DNA from 2 places in the Pseudarthrobacter sp. NPDC092439 genome. Region 1 is predicted to be linked to the other one. Evidence: predicted binding sites of a transcription regulator. Region 1 holds the regulator's gene; the other holds the start of a gene.
The links. Region 1 encodes HrcA, which represses chaperone genes, less so after heat shock. Its sites were predicted from a motif close to TTNGCACTCGNNNNNNNCGAGTGCNAA; they were not measured.

Region 1 (9,618 bases):
ATATTCGCCACGTGTGAACTCTCTTTTTAATGCGGAAATGGTCTAGAGGGCTTTCAGATTGGCCATTGACTGAGCGGCGTGGGGATACCTATGGCGGCCAACCATCAGTGGCCGTCGACCTGCACGGACACACAGCTATAAAGAATAGCAGGTCAGCGCCCGGGCTGGCCATTTTCAGAACGACCGTGTCCGCTGCGGGACGGCCTCCTCGCCCGCCCGCCAGCGCGGAGCACCGAACCGGCCGGGCTTTGCCACGGCCGCGGTCCTGCCCTCCCGGCCCCGGCGGGCCGTGCAGCGGCGGCGGCAATCCGCGCCGGAATGCGGCGGCACGCCCCGGGACGTGGGACACTGGAGGCTGAAGATGTGCGGCCCTCCGAAGGTAACGGTGAACGTTCCTGCCGGCCGGCCGCGGAAAAGCCAACAGTAAGGACCCTGCGTGTCTCCCATGGCCCGCACCGCCCCGGTGCCCGCCGCGACAGATCCGGCCATCATTCGGAACTTCTGCATCATCGCGCACATTGACCACGGCAAGTCCACCCTGGCAGACCGCATGCTGCAGTCCACGGGCGTGGTGCAGGCACGCGACATGAAGGCACAGTACCTGGACCGGATGGACATCGAGCGCGAGCGCGGCATCACCATCAAGTCCCAGGCGGTCCGCATGCCATGGGAAGTCGATGGCGTCAGCTATGCCCTGAACATGATCGACACCCCCGGCCACGTGGACTTTACCTACGAGGTCTCCCGGTCCCTCGCAGCATGCGAAGGCGCTGTGCTGCTGGTTGACGCCGCCCAGGGCATCGAAGCCCAGACCCTGGCCAACCTGTACCTGGCGATGGAAAATAACCTCACCATCATCCCGGTGCTGAACAAGATCGACCTCCCTGCCGCCCAGCCCGAGAAGTACGCCGCCGAACTGGCGAGCCTGATCGGCGGCGAGCCCGAAGATGTGCTGCGGGTGTCGGGCAAAACGGGCGTGGGCGTGGAAGCACTGCTGGACAAGATCGTCATGGACCTGCCCGCCCCCGTAGGGAACGCGGACGCTCCGGCCCGTGCCATGATCTTTGACTCCGTTTACGACACCTACCGTGGCGTGGTCACGTACGTGCGGGTGGTCGACGGCATGCTGCACCCCCGTGAGCGCATCCAGATGATGTCCACCAAGGCCTCGCACGAGCTGCTCGAGATCGGCGTCAGCTCCCCGGAGCCCACACCTTCCAAGGGCCTGGGCGTCGGCGAGGTGGGCTACCTGATCACCGGTGTGAAGGACGTCCGCCAGTCCAAGGTCGGTGACACTGTCACAAACCTGGCCAAACCGGCGTCGGAATCCCTCAGCGGTTACGCCGACCCCAAGCCGATGGTGTTCTCCGGCCTTTACCCCCTGGACGGCACCGACTACCCGGTATTGCGCGATGCCTTGGACAAGCTCAAGCTCAACGACGCCGCCCTGATCTACGAACCGGAAACGTCCGCGGCCCTTGGCTTCGGCTTCCGCGTGGGTTTCCTGGGCCTGCTCCATCTGGAGATTGTGCGCGAACGCCTGGAGCGGGAGTTCAACCTGGACCTCATTTCCACCGCACCCAACGTGGTTTACGAAGTGACGATGGAGGACAAGAGCGTCCTCACCGTGACCAACCCCAGCGAGTTCCCCTCCGGCAAGATCCGCGAGGTCCGTGAGCCCATGGTCGCCGCCACCATCCTGGCGCCCAATGAGTTCGTGGGGGCCATCATGGAGCTGTGCCAGGGACGCCGCGGCCAGATGAAGGGCATGGACTACCTCTCCGAGGACCGGGTGGAGCTGCGTTACTGGATTCCGCTGGCCGAGATCGTCTTCGATTTCTTCGACATCCTGAAGTCCAAGACGCGCGGCTACGCATCGTTGGACTGGAAGGCCGACGGCGAGCAGGTCGCCGACCTGGTCAAGGTGGACATCCTGCTCCAGGGCGAACAGGTGGACGCCTTCAGTGCCATCACCCACAAGGACAAGGCTTATGCCTACGGCGTGATGATGACCGGCAAGCTCCGTGAACTCATTCCCAGGCAGCAGTTCGAGGTGCCCATCCAGGCTGCCATCGGATCCCGGATCATCGCCCGCGAAAGCATCCGGGCCATCCGCAAGGACGTCCTGGCCAAGTGCTACGGCGGTGACATCTCCCGAAAGCGCAAGCTCCTCGAAAAGCAGAAAGAGGGCAAGAAGCGCATGAAGATGGTCGGCCGCGTGGAGGTTCCGCAGGAAGCCTTCATTGCCGCGCTGACCACCGACGAGTCCAAGGACAAGGCGAAGAAGTAGTGGTTACCGTGGCCGGACTTTCCCAGGGCCGCAGCAATGCCTAGCGTTCTTCCCCTGGGCGCCCCCGCGCCGTCGGACGGCCTCCTGCCTGGCCAGGCAGCGGAAGGCGCGGCGGGGCGCGGCTTCGGGCTGTACGTCCATATTCCGTTTTGCGCCGTGCGCTGCGGCTACTGCGACTTCAACACCTACACGGCCACCGAGCTGGGCGGCGGGGCATCGCAGGACGCCTACGCCGGCACCGCCGCTGCCGAGGTGGAGTTCGCGGGCCGGGTGCTGTCCGCGTCCGGCGTGCCGGAACGTCCGCTCAGCACCGTGTTCTTCGGTGGCGGCACGCCCACGCTCATGCCTGCCGCGGACCTTGCCCTGGTCCTGCGCGCCGCCGTTGATCGGTGGGGAATCGAGGACGGCGCCGAGGTCACCACTGAGGCCAACCCGGATTCCGTCACGCCGGAATCGCTTGCCGTCCTGAAGGAGGCGGGGTTCACCCGGGTTTCCTTCGGCATGCAGTCCGCGGTCCCGCACGTGCTCAAGGTCCTGGACCGGACGCATTCGCCGGCACGGGTGCCGCAGGTGGTCCGGTGGGCCCGCGAGGCCGGCCTGGACGTGAGCCTGGACCTGATCTACGGGACACCGGGGGAGTCGCTGGATGACTGGCGCTTCTCGCTCGAAACGGCGCTGTCCTACGGCCCGGACCACATCAGCGCCTACGCGCTGATCGTTGAGGACGGAACCAAGCTTGCGGGGCAGATCCGCAGGGGCCAGGTACCGGAAATTGACGACGACGATCATGCCGCCAAGTATGAACTCGCCGACCAGCTCATCACCGAAGCAGGGCTCGGCTGGTACGAGGTCAGCAACTGGGCCCGGACGCCGCGCCACGCCTGCCGCCACAACCTCGCCTATTGGCGCGGGGATGACTGGTGGGGCATCGGTCCGGGCGCGCACTCCCACGTGGGCGGCGTGCGCTGGTGGAACGTCAAGCACCCCACCGCCTATGCCGGCCGGCTGGGCCAGGGGCTCTCACCGGCAGCCGGCAGGGAAACTCTGGACCTGGAGACCCGTGCCGTGGAGCACGTGATGCTGGAGACCCGACTCTCCACGGGGCTGGACGTTGCCTCGCTGAAACCGGCGGGCCGCCACGAAGTGGCCGGACTGATAGCCGACGGCCTGGTGGAACCGGCCGCCGCCTTCCGCGGCCGCCTGGTCCTGACCCTCAAAGGCCGGCTCCTGGCTGACGCCGTGGTCCGACGTCTGCTGCCGGACTAGTTCCGTGAACTGAAACGCGGGGTCACTCCGGTCCCCATAACGTGCCGATATGAGGCGAAAAGTGACCCCGCGTTGCAGTGGGCTTACTTGATCCAGCGCAGGTTGTACTGGTAGCGGTGCGGCTGGCCCTTGTTCACGTGGATACCGGCGGAGACCGAGAAGCACGTGAGGGCGATCCAGATGAGGGTCGCGATCACGGCGAAGATGTTGCCCACCACCGGGACGAACACCAGGATATTGGCGATGACGGCCGCGATGGTGGGTGGCAGGCTGAAGTTCAGTGCTTCCTTGGACTCCTGCGCGGTAAACGGCCCGCGGTCCCGGAAGATCAGGTAGATCAGGAGAGACGGCACACAGCCAAGGATGCCGCCAAAGTGCGCCAGCGTGGCCCACTGCCGGTCCTCGCTGGCCGTCAGCGGCAGCGCATTCGCCGGAACGCCGTGGTATTCGGAGCGGCCCGGGCCGTCCTGGCGGTTCCTGTGATCACGTGCGTTTTCTGCCACGGTCTGATTCCTTCTGGAGTGCTATTGGTGCCGGCGGGTACATGGTGCCCTGTGCTGCCGGTCCGCCGGGAATTGGCGAACCTGCACTAATAAGAATACTGTCTGCCAGGCATGGCTCCGCCTTTTAGGGGACGGTGAGGAAATCGATCACTTCTTCCACGCGTCCCAGCAGCGACGCCTCCAGGTCTGCGTAGGTCCGGACGGCGCCCAGCAGTTTCTGCCAGCCCAGGCCGATGTCCTCCTTCGTTTCATGCGGCCAGCCGAAGGCGGCCAGTATCCCGGTCTTCCAGTCCTGCCCGCGGGGCACCACCGGCCACTGTTCGATGCCCAGCACGGACGGGCGGATTGCCTGCCACACGTCCACGTACGGGTGACCGACAATAAGGACGTTGCCGGCCGCGCCCGGTGAGGACATCACGGCCTCCGCAATGCGGGATTCCTTGGAGTCGGGAACGAGGTGGTCCACCAGGACACCAAGCCGCCGTCCGGGGCCGGGGCGGAATTCCGCCACCGCCGCGGCGAGGTCGTCAATGCCGTGGAGGGGTTCGACGACGATGCCCTCCACCCGGAGGTCGTCTCCCCATACCTTCTCCACCAGTTCGGCGTCGTGCTTGCCTTCCACCCAGATGCGGCTCGCCTTGGCCACCTGTGCGCGCTGGCCGGGGACCCGCACGGAACCAGACGCGGTACGGCCAGGTCCGCCTGCCTGTCCTGCGGCGGTGCGTGGAGCCGGCGGCAGCAGCCGGATCGGCCGGCCCTCGAGGAGGAAGCCGAAGCCCAGTTTGAAGGAGCGGGACTTTCCGCGCCGGTCCTCCAGCGCGACCACATGCATGCCGCCGGACTTCTCTACCCGGGTGACCGCACCCACCCATCCCGACTGGACGTCCTCAAGGACCATGCCGCGCTCCACCGGCACCTCGGGCAGCGCGGTCCTGGCAGGAGCCGACATATCCCGGGGGCCCCAGTTCTGGTAATCCATGGATTCATTCCGCCTAGTGATAGATCAGTTGCCCCGTTCCCCCGGAGCGGTACCAATGCTAACAACGGGGCGAGTCATAATAGACTGTTAGCACTAAGGCATGTCGAGTGCTAACAGTCATGGTGGCGCTGACCGGGCCGGCGAGGCCGCCCCGGACCCTGGATGGAGGTGGAGTGTGAGCGAACCGCGCAAGCTGGAAGTGCTGCGGGCCATCGTTGAGGACTATGTCCACTCCCGCGAGCCGGTCGGTTCCAAGGCCCTCGTGGAGCGGCACCATCTCGGCGTCTCCAGTGCGACCATCCGCAATGACATGGCGGCGCTGGAGGATGAGGGGCTCATTACAGCACCCCATACCAGTGCGGGCCGGATTCCCACGGACAAGGGCTACCGCCTGTTCGTGGACCAGATCTCGGCTGTGAAGCCCCTTTCCCAGGCGGAGCGCCGCGCCATCCAGTCGCTGCTGGAGGGCGCGGACGATCTCGACGACGTCCTGGACCGGACCGTGCGCCTGCTGTCGCAGCTCACCAACCAGGTTGCCGTGGTGCAGTATCCACACCTCAGCCGGGCGCTGGTCCGCCACATCGAATTCGTCCTGCTTGCCCCGCGCAAGGTTTTGGTGGTGCTGATCGCCAACAGCGGCAAGGTGGACCAGCGGGTGGTCGACGTCGGGCAGGACCTGGGAGACGACGCACTTGCCGCGCTGCGGACCCGGTTCCTGGGATCGCTGGGCGGTACGGCGCTCAGCCAGTTGGCCCAGTCCCTGCCGGCGGTGGTTTCCGCGGTGGGCCCCGGCCAGCGGCAGGCGGCCCAAGCTCTGGCGCATGGCCTGGAAGGACTGGCGCACACCAGCCGGGAAGACCGCATGGTCATGGCCGGCACCGCCAACCTGGCCCGTTCCAACGTGGACTTTCCACTCAGCATCGGGCCGGTCCTGGAAGCACTGGAGGAGCAAGTGGTCATGCTGCGGCTCCTGGGCGAAATGGCGCAGGACCACCGCGGCGTGGCCGTGAGCATCGGACGGGAAAACCCGTACGACGGCCTGGCGGAAGCTTCCGTGGTGGCTACGGGCTACGGTCCGGACAGTGCAGCGAAAATCGGAGTACTCGGACCCACGCGGATGGACTACCCCACCACCATGGCCGCCGTGCGCGCCGTGGCACGGTACCTGTCCCGGATCCTGGGACCCTGACGTTACAACAAGGAAGAGAAACCAACTTTGAGCAGCCACTATGACGTCCTTGGAGTCTCGCCGGAGGCTACGGGGGAAGAGATCAAGAAGGCCTACCGCAAGCTGGCCCGCACGCTCCACCCCGACGTCAACCCCGGCCAGGATGCCTCGGACCGCTTTAAGGCAGTGACCCACGCCTACGAGGTCCTCTCGGATCCGCAGAAGCGCCGCGTCTACGACACCACGGGCAACGAGAACGGCACGGACAACGGGTTCGGCGGCGGTGGATATGCCGGCCAGGGCTTCGCCTTCCAGGACATCTTCGACACATTCTTCGGAGCCGGAGGCACCACCGGCCCGGCGTCGCGTGTCCGCCGCGGGCAGGACGCCCTGATCAGCGTGCGCATTGAACTGCGCGACGCCGTCTTTGGCGTCAACAAGAAGCTTGAGGTCGATACCGCCGTTACCTGCCCCACCTGCGAGGGCTCCTGCTGCCAGCCGGGATCGCACCCTGAGCGCTGTGACATCTGCGGCGGCAGCGGCCAGGTCCAGCGGGCAGTCCGTTCCATTCTTGGACAGGTCATGACCGCCGCACCCTGCGGTACGTGTGAGGGCTTCGGCACCGTCATCAAGGATCCGTGCAACGAGTGCAGCGGCCAGGGCCGCATCCGCAGCCGCCGGTCACTCACCATCAAGGTTCCTGCCGGCGTTGCCACCGGAACCCGCATCCAGCTCTCGGGACAGGGGGAGGCCGGTCCCGCGGGCGGGCCGTCAGGCGACCTCTACGTGGAAATCCGGGTCAACAACGATCCCACGTACGTCCGTGACGGCGATGACCTGCACGCCACCTTGAACATCCCCATGACGGCGGCAGCGCTGGGCACGGATGTCAGCCTGGAAACCTTCGACGGCGTCCAGGAAATCGACGTCAAGCCCGGCACCCAGTCGGGCGAAATCATCACCCTCCGCGGACTGGGCGTGACCCACCTGCGCGGATACGGCCGGGGGGACCTGAAGGTCCACCTGCAGGTGGAAACCCCCGCCCGGCTGGACGCTGCGCAGGAAGACCTCCTGCGGCAGTTGGCCAAGCTCCGCGGCGAACAGATCACCGAGGGCAAGCTCGCCGCCAGCGGCGGCATGTTCGCAAAGCTTCGGGATCGGCTGGGTAACCTGTAGCGGTGAGCAACCCCGTCTTTTTCACCTCTGCCGGCGGCCTCGACGGGACCGGTCCTGGTGACACGTTTGTCCTGGAAGGACCCGAAGCCCGGCATGCGGTCGCGGTCAAACGCCTCGCGCAGGGTGAACCCGTGGACATCGTCGACGGTGCCGGCCGGCGCCTGACCGGAACGGTGGCGTCGGCCGGCCCGTCCGGCCTGGAAGTCGAGTGCCTCTCCCTTACTGACGAGGCCCGGCCGGACGTCCGGCTGGTGCTGGTCCAGGCCCTCGCCAAGGGCGACCGCGACGAACTGGCCATCGAGACGGCGACGGAACTCGGAATCGATGCGGTGGTCCCATGGCAGTCGGAACGTTCCATCGTGCGCTGGAAGGGTGACCGGGCCGCAAAAGCGCACGCCAAGTGGCAGTCCGTCGTTGCAGCTGCGGCAAAGCAGGCGCGGCGCGCCTGGGTGCCGGAGGTGCGTCCCGCCGTCGACACCTCCGCCCTTGCCGCGGCCGTCGAAGCCGCGGACCTGGCAGTGATCCTCCATGAGGACGCCGTCCGCCCGCTGCGGAGCGTCCTTGAATCATGGCAGGGACGCGATGGGGCGGGCGTTCGGGAGGTGCTGCTGATCGTGGGGCCGGAAGGCGGCATCAGCCCGCGCGAGGTGACGCGGCTCTGCGATAAGGGGGCGGTGACCGCGTTGCTCGGCAGCCACGTCCTGCGCTCCTCCACGGCCGGGCCGGCCGCCGTCGTCCTCGCCAGCGATGTGCTGGGACGCTGGGGCACTACCGGACGCTGAACGTCCTGGTGTCCGCATTCAGGTCCGGGCCGTCGCCGGTTCCCGCCTGGGCAACCTTCAGCTCGTAGTCCCCGGCGGGAAGCTTGGGGGCCAGCGTGAAGATGCCCGACTGTCCGGCCTCTGCGGCGGCGGTGGTTTCGCCCGTGAGGTACGGCATCTTCACTGCGCCCTCCGTGCCTTTCAGGATCTGCCAGCGCAGCCTGCTTCCGGCCTTGGTGCTGCGCCCGGTGATCTTGACGCTGCCGGCACCCACCTCCACGCCCTCCTGCGGGTCGATAATCCACACCGGGGCCACCATGCCCGGGGCGCGGGACATCAGGTCGCCCAGCCGGATGTGTTTGAAGGCAGGGTAGTCAGTATGGCCGTCCACCAGGATCCGTACCCTGATCTGCTGGCCGGAGTCGATCAGGCCTGAACTCGCAGCGGCGGCCGTTGCCGTGTACACGAGCTGCTGGACGGCACGGGCAGCCATGTCCGCGTCCAGGTTGCTGTTGAATGCGTCCTCGGAGACGTCCACGTTGATGACATCCTTGCCCGAGATGGACGTGGCAAGGCTGCTGGGATTCTGCCATGGCGTGAAGAAATCAGGATCCAGCGGTTGCTCGGACATCATGGCCCGCAGTGCCCGGGTGACCGGATTTTCCTGCTCCGGCACATCGCGGAACTCGCGGTAAAGAAAGACGTTTTGGCCGCTGCGGCCAATCCAATACACCGGGGCCTTGTTGGAGGACTGCGTCGTTTCAAGCGGGGCGCTGGTGGCAGGGACCCCGGGGGTTCCTCCCCCGGCAGTGGTGCCCGGCCCAAGCGGTCCGGAAGGCGCCGGGACAGGTTCGACGACGCAGCCGGTCAGCAGCAGGGGCACAGCCAGGAAACCCGCCACGACCGCGGCACGCACACGGCGGCCCGTCCGTGCACCCCTAGGGGGAGCGGTGGTTTCCGGCACGATAATGGCCCTGTCCTTTCTGGGTGGTGGGCCGGTCCCCGGACGGCTCCTTCCAACGGAAGCTGGATTTCAAGCATGGCACAGCAAGAGGCTCTGGAAACCCGGATCAGGCCCTCCCGCGCGAACTGCAACGGGAACGATATCCGGCTGATATGAACTTGAGACATAACCGCCCGGCGCCGGCGGCCGGCTCTCCTCCGGGCGCGCTTCCCGGAGCGGACAGGCGCCGCCGCAGGGGCCTCCTGGCGTAAGATGTAAGGACCCGTTGGGAAAAACGACGCCGGCACCGGCCTTGCGCTTCCCGGCGGCAAACGTTTCTCAGACTTGAAGGGGATCACGGGCCCGCGGGCCAGCACTATGACTGAATCAGCGAACGGAAAGCGCCGGCTCACCGGAGAGGGCGCCGCAGCAGAGTTCCCCCATTCCCTTCCGGGAGTCCGGACGGAGGTGGTCCTCTTCGATAACTCCGACCAGATGGTTCAGTCCCTGGGCAGCCATGATGAAGCGCTGC
Region 2 (9,618 bases), 640 kb from region 1:
TCGAGCACCCCCAGGCGCACCGCCAGCGGCTCCTCCAACAGATCGCGTCCGTCGATGTGCAGCACGTCGAAGAACCACGGATGCAGTAGCGTGGCGCGCGCCGTGTCCGCTCCGAACCGCGACATGGTCTCCTGGAAGGGCCGCGGTGCACCGTCCTCCCCCAGCGCCAGGGTTTCCCCGTCGAGGATCACGTCGCGCACCGGCAGTCCCCGTACCAGGTCCGCCACCTCAGGCAGCCGGTGCGTCACCTCCGCCAGGGTGCGCGTGTAGATGCGTACGTCGTCGCCGGACCTGTGAACCTGGATGCGGGCGCCGTCGAGCTTGAACTCCACCGACGCCTCCCCCGTGGTCTCCAGCGCAGCCCGGACGGTGGATGCCGTTGCGGCGAGCATGGGCTGCACCGGGCGGCCGACGACGAGGCCCACCGCGTCGAGCTCGGCCTCCGTTCCGGTAAGCGCCAGCCGCGCGGTGCCGCCCAGGTCGCCGGAAAGCATCGCGGCGCGGCGCACCGCTTCAACGGGCCGCCGGGCGGCCCCGGGCGACGGCGTCGGTCAGCACGCCTTCCAAGGCGCCGGTGCGCAGCTCACCGAGGAGGACGCCGGCAATGAAGGCCTGCTCCCGTTCCGTCGCGGCGGACATGAGGGCCCGAAGGGTGGCGATACGCTCCGCGGCGGACCCGGTTCCGGCCGTGCCGAGGAGGCGGTCCAACGCGGCGTCGACGTCGGCGATAGTCAGGCCCGGCACCGCCGCAGGCGTTCCCCGGGCGGCCGACATTCCGCGCCAGCCCACGCCCACCCGTCCCTGCCGCGGCCGTGCCGTGAGCATGCCGACGGCGGTGGCGATTTCGGCAGGTTCAAGCCGGCGCAGCAGCTCTGCGAGCGCCTCGACCTTGGCGAGCCGGGAGCGTGTGGATGAGACCGCGTCAGTGGTTTTCACGAGCTCATCGAGCAGCATGGCACCAGTCTGCCACGGGCATGGCAAGAGCAGCGGCAGACAAAAAACCGGCCCGGCAAATGCCGGACCGGTTTTTTGTTGTATGGCCTTGCTTTAGTGGCTGTGGCCTGCGTGCTCGTCTTCCTCAGCCGGCTTCTCCACCACCAGGGTCTCGGTGGTGAGGACCAGGGCGGCGATGGAAGCCGCGTTGCGGAGAGCCGCGCGGGTCACCTTGACGGGGTCGATCACGCCTGCGGCGATCAGGTCCTCGTACTCACCGGACTTGGCGTTGAAGCCGTGGTTGGCTTCCAGTTCGCCGACCTTGGCCACGATGACGTAGCCGTCGAAGCCGGCGTTCTGCGCGATCCAGCGCAGCGGCTGGGTCAGTGCACGCCGGACGATGCCCACGGCAGCAGCCGCGTCGCCTTCGAGTGCCTGCACGGCAGGGTCCTCATCCAGTGCCTTCAGGGCGTGGATCAGGGCTGAACCGCCACCGGAGACAATGCCTTCTTCGAGGGCAGCGCGGGTGGAGGACACGGCGTCCTCGATGCGGTGCTTCTTTTCCTTCAGTTCAACCTCGGTGGCAGCGCCGACCTTGATGACACCGATGCCGCCGGCCAGCTTGGCCAGGCGCTCCTGGAGCTTTTCGCGGTCCCAGTCGGAGTCGGTGCGGGCCAGCTCGGCACGCAGCTGCGCGACGCGTGCGGACACGTCCTCGGCAGAACCTGCGCCGTCCACGATGGTGGTGTTGTCCTTGGTGACCGTGATGCGGCGGGCAGTACCCAGCACCTCGAGGCCCACGGTGTCCAGGCTGAGGCCAAGCTCCGGGGAGACAACCTGAGCACCGGTGAGGGTGGCGATGTCCTGAAGCATGGCCTTGCGGCGGTCGCCGAAGCCCGGGGCCTTGACGGCAACCACGTTCAGGGTGCCGCGGATGCGGTTGACGATCAGCGTGGAGAGTGCCTCGCCGTCAACGTCTTCGGCAATGATGAACAGCGGCTTGGACGACTGCAGCGCCTTCTCCAGCAGCGGCAGGAACTCCTGCAGCGAGGAGATCTTGCCCTGGTTGATCAGGATGAGGGCGTCCTCGAGGACGGCTTCCTGGCGGTCCGCGTCCGTGATGAAGTACGGGGACAGGTAGCCCTTGTCGAACTGCATGCCTTCGGTCAGGACCAGTTCGGTCTGGGTGGTGGAGGATTCCTCGATGGTGATCACACCATCCTTGCCCACCTTGCCGAAGGCTTCGGCAAGGAGCTCGCCAATTTCTTCGCTCTGTGCGGAGATGGCAGCCACACTGGCAACCTGGGTGCCCTCAACCGGACGGGCGTTCTCCAGCAGGCGGGCGGCGACGGCTTCCACGGAAACCTCGATGCCGCGCTTGATCTGGCCGGGAGCCGCACCTGCGGCAACGTTGCGCAGGCCTTCCTTGACCAGTGCCTGGGCCAGAACCGTTGCGGTAGTGGTGCCGTCACCGGCAACATCGTTGGTCTTGGTGGCAACTTCCTTGGCCAGCTGGGCGCCAAGGTTCTCGTAAGGATCGTCCAGTTCCACTTCGCGGGCGATGGTCACGCCATCGTTCGTGATGGTGGGCGCGCCCCACTTCTTGTCCAGGACGACGTTGCGGCCGCGGGGGCCGAGCGTCACCTTGACGGTGTTGGCGAGCTTATCGATGCCGGCCTCGAGGGCCCGGCGGGCAGCGTCATCAAACGCAAGCTGCTTTGCCATGGTGGTGTCCTTTCAAAGACAGAACCCCGCGCCGCCGGCCAGCGCAAACTGGACAGGCAGCACGGGGATCCGGAGGTTACTTAACGACGATCGCCAGAACGTCGCGGGCGGACAGCACGAGGTACTCGGTGCCACCGGTCTTGACTTCGGTTCCGCCGTACTTGGAGTAGATGACGACGTCGCCGACGGCCACGTCAACAGGTACGCGGTTGCCGTCCTCGAAGCGGCCGGGGCCAACTGCAACAACTTCGCCTTCCTGGGGCTTCTCCTGCGCGGAGTCCGGGATCACCAGGCCGGAAGCCGTGGTCTGCTCGGCTTCGAGCGGGCGGACAACAATACGATCCTCAAGAGGCTTAATAGAGACCGACACTCGGACCTCTCCTTTTCGTCAGCAAATTCGTGGACTGGAAAGCTCTCCCGCACTGGCTGGCAAACCGTCGTCGCGGTGCCGGCAGCAGCCTGGCTGGCAGCTCTTCATGTGTTAGCACCCGCCTAGGGAGAGTGCTAATGAAGACTCTATGCACGGGTTAGCACTCGGTCAAGGCGAGTGCCAGCATTTTCGTCACGGGCGGACGCGCGGACCTGTAGATTTGAGCGGTGCGAGCTGCGATTTACCTGACCCTGGCCACCCTTTTCTGGGCCGGCAACTTCGTGGTGGGCCATGCCGCCGTGGAAACGATGGCTCCGTTGCAGCTGACGTTCTGGCGCTGGGCGCTGGCTGCGCTGCCGCTGCTGGTGCTGGCCCAAGTCATCGACCGGCCGGACTGGCGGGCCGTCCTCCGGCAGTGGCCGTTGCTGCTGTTGCTCAGTTGCCTGGGCATGACCGGCTACACGCTGCTGCTGTACAGCGCCCTGGGGCACACCTCGGCCCTGAACGCCTCGCTGGTCACCGCTGCCAACCCCGCCCTCATCCTGGTGCTGGCCGTGGTGCTGTTCCGTGACCGGCCGGCCCCGGCCAGCTGGCTGGGAGTCGCGCTGGGCCTGGCGGGCGTCCTGCTGGTCCTGACCGGAGGGGAACTCCACCGCCTGCTGACGTTCTCCCTCAAGGCCGGGGAACTGCTGATCCTCGCCGCCATCACGGTGTGGGCAGGCTACACGGTCCTGGCCCGGCGGCAGTCGCTGCCTGCCATCACGTCCACGGCCGTCCAGGTGGCCATGGCGGCCGTCGTCCTGGCTCCCGTCGCGGCCGCAACCGGAGCAGGCCTGCCGTCGGCTCCCGCCGAGGCATGGTCCCTGGCGTTCATCGTGGTCTTCCCGTCGCTGGGCTCGTACCTGCTGTGGAACCTGGCCCTGACCCGGACATCGCCGGCGAATGCCGGGAACTACCTGAACCTCATTGCGGTGTTCACCGCCATCATCACGGTGCTGCTGGGCCGGCCCATCAGCGTTACGCAGGTCCTGGGCGGGGTCCTGGTGATATCAGGGGTGTTCCTGACCAGCGCCGGGCAGCGGCCGGGCGGGCCTCAGCGGCCCAGGTCCTCGAAGTCGACGTCCTCGTCGCCGTCGCCGGTTGCCTGGTTGCGTCCGCGGTAAAGTACGACGGCGGCCGCCGCGGCAGTCAGCAGCGACACCACCAGGACCACCATGCCGCCGGCACGGGCTCCTGCGTAGAGTCCGCGGATGTCGCGCGCCTCCTGTGTGTCGTCCTGGATGCTGTTGCCGCCCACGGAGTAAACGGTGGCATTGAACGCGTCCAGCATGAAGATGATGACCAGCAGCGCCAGGCAGACCACGGCCACCGTGGCGGCGGCGATCAGCGCCGGCCGGGCAAACCGCAACGGGCCCTTGTGCACGGCCCCGGTGTCCGTTGGGTCGTCCATACCGTCCTGCCGGGGTCCCGCTGCGTCGTTCATGCCATCAACCCTATCCGCATCGGACGGGATACTCCTCCACTAGGCTGGAACCCATGGCTGAAGCTCCCCAGGACCAGATTGCGCCGCTGCTCACCCCCGAAGGCTGGGACCTGCTGGGCTCCCTGGGCCCGTACCGCGAGGACGAGTCCTTCGGGCTCAATGCAGCCCTCCGGAAGGCAGGCCACTCCCCCGCCCTGGTTTCCGCTGTCCTCACGCAATCGCGGCTCCGGACCCGGGCCGAGGCAAAGTTCGGCGAGTTCGCCTCCCGGATGCTCTTCACCCAGGCAGGGCTGGAGCAGGCCACACGGCTGAACGTCGCGGCCCGCCATGCGCAGCGCTTCGCCGCGGCCGGCATCCGGCACGTGGCGGACCTGGGCTGCGGACTCGGCGCAGACTCCCTGGCCATGGCCTCGCTGGATCTCACCGTCACCGCCGTGGAAATGGACGAAACCACGGCCGCCTGTGCCACGGTGAACCTCATTCCCTTCCCCAACGCCACGGTGGTCCACGCGGACGCCACATCGGTTTCCCTCGAAGAAGCCGACGGCGTCTGGCTGGATCCCGCGCGCCGCGTCACCTCCACGTCCGGCACCCGGCGCATCTGGGATCCGGAGGCCTTCTCCCCGCCGCTTTCCTTCGTGGAAGCACTGGCCGCCACCGGCAAGGCGGTGGGCGTGAAGATGGGCCCGGGAATGCCGCACGAGTCCGTTCCCGCCGACTGCGAAGCCCAGTGGGTATCCGTGGGCGGTGACGTCACGGAGGTGACGCTGTGGTTCAACGCGGTCAGCAGGCCCGGCGTCCGCCGCGCCGCCCTGGTCCTCGGCCCGCAGGGAGCGGCCGAGGTTACCAGCGGCGAGGACTTCGGTGCGGGCCCGGAGGCGGCCGTGGGAGCGGTGGAGGGCTACCTTTACGAACCCGACGGTGCGGTGATCCGCGCGGGGCTGGTGGCCGACGTCGCGCTCCAGCTGGGCGGGCACCTGGTGGATGAGCACATCGCCTACTTCTGCGCGCCGGAACTGGTCGAGACGCCCTTCGCGCGCGCCTACCGGGTCCTGGAGGTCATGCCCTACAACGTCAAGGCGCTCAAGGCATGGGTGAAGGACAACGGCATCACGGTGCTGGATATCAAGAAGCGCGGCACGGCCGTGACCCCGGAGGAGCTCCGCAAGCAGCTGCTCCCCTCCGGCAAAGCTGCCCGGAAGGGTGCCGGAACGTCCGCCACCCTGGTGCTCACCCGCATCGGCGAGGAGCGGGTGGCCGTCGTGGTGGAACCGGCCCCAAGCGCAGCTACTGCGCCCGCATGAACTCCTCGGCCGCGCGCACCTGCTCCGGCGAAGGCCGGATGCCGGTGTAAAGGACAAACTGTTCCAGCGCTTGGATGGTGGCCACCTCCGCCCCGGTAATCACAGGCTTGCCGGCGGCGCGGGCGGCCCGGATCAGTGGTGTTTCGGCGGGAAGTGCCACAACGTCGAAAATCAGCCGTGCGGCGTCGACCGTTTCCTGCGGGAAGGAAAGCGCCTCCGCCTCGGCGCCTCCGGCCATGCCGATGGGCGTCACGTTGATGATCAGGTCCGCCGTGGCGCCCTCCAGCGCCGGCTGCCACCGGAAACCGTACTGCTCCGCGAGCGCCCGCCCGGCGGCCCCGTTCCGCGCGATAATGGTGACATCGCCGAAGCCTGCATCGCGCAGGGCAGCAACCGTGGCTTTGGCCATGCCGCCGGCGCCCTGGACAAGAACCGAATAGCCGGGAGGCACCGCATTAGCGGCGAGGAGCTGTTCGATGGCGGTGAAATCCGTGTTGTACGCCGTGAGGTGCCCGTCCGTGTTGACGATGGTGTTCACCGAGTCGATCGCCTGGGCGGAAGGATCCATCCGGTCCACCAGCGCGATCACGTCCTCCTTGTACGGCATGGATACGGCGCAGCCCCGGATGCCCAGGCCGCGGACCCCGGCGATGGCCTGCTCCAGGTTGGCCGGAGCGAACGCCTTGTAGATCCAGTTCAGGCCAAGCTGCCCGTACAGGTGGTTGTGGAAGCGGGTCCCGTTATTACTGGGGCGCGCGGACAGGGAGATACACAGGGTCATGTCTTTGTTCAGAATGGGCACGGAACCATTTAACCCCCTGCGGGGTGTTACCGGCGCGTCAGCGGCAGCCCGTACCCACAGGGTAGCGTCCGACGGCGGCCGGCAGCTTCCCAGGGGCTGTCGCCTTCCCGGCCAGCACCGCGGCCAGTGCGTCGAACGCGCCCGGGGTCCGTCCGTAAAGCGCCAGCTTCACCGGGGCCGTGGACCCGGCGATGGCCCAGGGCGCGTCCAGCGCCACCGCAATATCGCCCTTAGCCGGCCTGCCGCCGAAGCCCACGAGGTTCACCACGGGGCCGGAACCGACCCTGAGTCCCGCCCGGCCTGCAGCAGCGGCGAACAGCGCCCGGTCGCGTGGGGCCCCGCCCGTCACCCGCACAGCGCCCGGAACCATCGGGCCCCTGCATTCGCCGGCCAGCACGGTGATGGCGGCGGCCGAGACGCGTGAAGACATGCCCGCCCCGCTTCCCGGCGCCGCGCCGCCGGGTGCACCGGCGCGCCCGCGCCAGTGCATCATGGTGGCCACGCGGACGGCTGCCTCGTCCAGCCGGGCCGCGGAGAGCCTGCCGGTTTTGACCGCCCGGACCACGGCGGCGTGGGCCTTGGCTGCATCCGCGGGCATGAGCAGCAGGTCGGCGCCGGCGGCCAGCGCCATGACGGCGGCTTTCCCGTCCGGGTACTTCCCCTTGACGGCGGACATGTTCAGGGCGTCGGTCACGGCCACGCCCTCGAAGCCCAGGTCCCGGAGCGCGCCGTACGTGGCCCGGGACAACGACGCCGGAACGCCCGGTTCCAGCGCGGGCACTGCTATGTGCCCGGTCATCACCATCGGCACGCCGGCGCCGACAGCGGCCCGGAAAGGCTTCCAGTCGCGCGCTTCGAGCTGCTCCAGGGTTGCACCCTGGACGGGAAGGCTGCGGTGCGAATCGGCCGGGACCGAGCCATGGCCGGGAAAGTGCTTGGCAGCGGGCAGTACGCCGGCCTCGAGCAGGCCGCGGGAGAACTCCACTGACAGGGTGGCTGCCGCTTCCGGGTCGGCCGAGAAGGACCGGGCACCGATCGTGGGGTCGTTGGGCCCGATGGTCACGTCGGCGCCCGGGGCAAAGTCCACGTTGAAGCCCAGGTGGGCCAGCTCGGAGGCCAGCGCCTTCCCCGCCAGCCTGGCCAGCGCACCGTTCCCGGCTGCCCCGTAGCTCATGGGCGCGGGCCATTCAGTCAGCGGCCGGCCCAGGCGGGACACCAGCCCGCCCTCCTGGTCCACAGCGATGATGCCGGGCCAGGCCCGTCCGGCAGAGGCCTTGGCGAGCCGCCGGTTTAGAGCCTGCATGGTGGCCGGTTTGACCGCCCCGGAGGCGTCCAGGGGAACGTTGTCCCCCATGATGATGGACCCGGCCAGGTGCAGGCGCTCAACCACCTGGGCGTGGGCCTCCACGTCCGTGCCCGTGAAGAACGGCAGGATCACCTGCCCGGCCTTTTCCTCTGGCGTCATGGCCGAGACCGCTGCGGCGGCCGCTTCCGCATCCTGCCGTTGGGGTCCCCAGCCGAGGGGTCGGGAACGGGGATCCGGTGACGGGGAGGAAGTGGCGGGGACCGGCGTCGTGCGCTGTGTCCCGGAGGGCGCGGCGGGGCTTGAAGCGGCCGACGGCGGCGGGCCGGGCACGGGGGCCGGGGTACAGGAAGCGAGTACTGCTGCTGCGGTTGCCGCGGCCAGGACGGGGACGCTGGTGTGAAGACTCTCACGGTACTGCCGGAACGGGGCCATCACTACGATGCTACCCCTGCACTAGACTGGGACCATCCGTTCGCCTGCCGGCAGCAGCCTGTCAGCGGCACCAGCCAGCGGCAAACAGGACAGTGAGGAAACGCGTGGAGATCGACTTCGCTGCTTCGAGGCAATCAACCCTGGGGGTTGAATGGGAGCTTGCTTTGGTGGACGGCCGCACCGGCGAGCTCGCCTCCGTGGCCAACGAAGTACTCCGCGGCGTCGCATCCCGGCATCCCGAGCTTAATGAGGACGACGAGCACCCTCATATCAAGCAGGAACTGCTGCTGAACACAGTGGAACTGGTCACCGGCGTCTGCGGGACCGCCGCCGAGGCGAAGGAAGACCTCAGCCGGTCCGTGGCGGCAGTCCGCGAAATCACCGATCCCATGGGCGTGGAGCTGTTCTGCGCCGGCAGCCACCCGTTCAGCCCCCCGCAGCTGCAGCCGGTCACGGACAAGGCCCGGTACGCCAAGCTGATTGACCGGACCCAGTGGTGGGGCCGCCAGATGGTTATTTACGGGGTGCACGTCCACGTGGGCCTGGACCGCCGGGAGAAGGCACTGCCTGTGCTGGACGGGCTGCTCAACTATTTCCCGCATTTCCAGGCACTGTCCGCGTCCAGCCCGTTCTGGGGCGGCGAGGACACCGGCTACGCGTCGCAGCGCGCCCTGATGTTCCAGCAGCTGCCCACCGCAGGCCTGCCCTTCCAGTTCCGTTCATGGGACGAATACGAGTCCTACGTCCAGGACATGTTCACAACGGGGGTCATCGACGCCATCTCCGAGATCCGCTGGGACATCCGCCCGGTTCCGGCCCTGGGGACCATTGAGATGCGCATCTGCGACGGGCTGGCGACTCTGGAGGAGGTGGGGGCCGTGGCCGCGCTGACCCAGTGCCTGGTGGACGAGTTCTCCACCACCCTGGACAATGGCGGAACCATCCCCACGATGCCGCCGTGGCACGTGCAGGAGAACAAGTGGCGCGCTGCCCGGTACGGGATGGACGCCATCATCATCCTGGACGCCGCGGGACGGGAACAGCTGGTCACGGACCACCTGCTGGAGACGCTGAACCGGCTGGAGCCCGTGGCCGCCAAGCTGCGCTGCTCCGACGAACTTGCTGACGTGGAGAAGATCATCCGCCGCGGGGCCGGGTACCAGCGCCAGCGCCGGGTGGCCGAAGAGAACGGTGGCAACCTGCAGGCCGTGGTCCTGGACCTGGTCCGCCAGATGCGCAGCGGTCCGACAGCCTGACTCCTGG

Region 2: groES (co-chaperone GroES) is a predicted target of HrcA. The motif match lies at 3,186-3,212, and genes of this name have one in related genera.

What each region holds. Positions count from the first base shown of each region.
Region 1 covers NZ_JBIVQB010000001.1:353,206-362,823, reverse strand. Annotated here, with positions in the region: gene rpsT (30S ribosomal protein S20) at 1-11, opposite strand, end outside; gene lepA (translation elongation factor 4) at 437-2,290, shown strand; gene hemW (radical SAM family heme chaperone HemW) at 2,327-3,556, shown strand; gene ACIQCM_RS01680 (DUF4870 domain-containing protein) at 3,640-4,059, opposite strand; gene ACIQCM_RS01675 (DUF3097 domain-containing protein) at 4,184-5,038, opposite strand; gene hrcA (heat-inducible transcriptional repressor HrcA) at 5,214-6,227, shown strand; gene dnaJ (molecular chaperone DnaJ) at 6,255-7,382, shown strand; gene ACIQCM_RS01660 (16S rRNA (uracil(1498)-N(3))-methyltransferase) at 7,385-8,164, shown strand; gene ACIQCM_RS01655 (GerMN domain-containing protein) at 8,151-9,059, opposite strand; gene ACIQCM_RS01650 (PhoH family protein) at 9,465-9,618, shown strand, end outside.
Region 2 covers NZ_JBIVQB010000001.1:989,915-999,532, forward strand. Annotated here, with positions in the region: partial or broken gene ACIQCM_RS04590 (ATP-dependent DNA ligase) at 1-954, opposite strand, end outside; gene groL (chaperonin GroEL) at 1,048-2,658, opposite strand; gene groES (co-chaperone GroES) at 2,735-3,028, opposite strand; gene ACIQCM_RS04605 (DMT family transporter) at 3,256-4,191, shown strand; gene ACIQCM_RS04610 (hypothetical protein) at 4,122-4,511, opposite strand; gene ACIQCM_RS04615 (SAM-dependent methyltransferase) at 4,565-5,815, shown strand; gene ACIQCM_RS04620 (shikimate 5-dehydrogenase) at 5,799-6,596, opposite strand; gene ACIQCM_RS04625 (glycoside hydrolase family 3 N-terminal domain-containing protein) at 6,655-8,082, opposite strand; gene ACIQCM_RS04630 (glutamate--cysteine ligase) at 8,460-9,611, shown strand.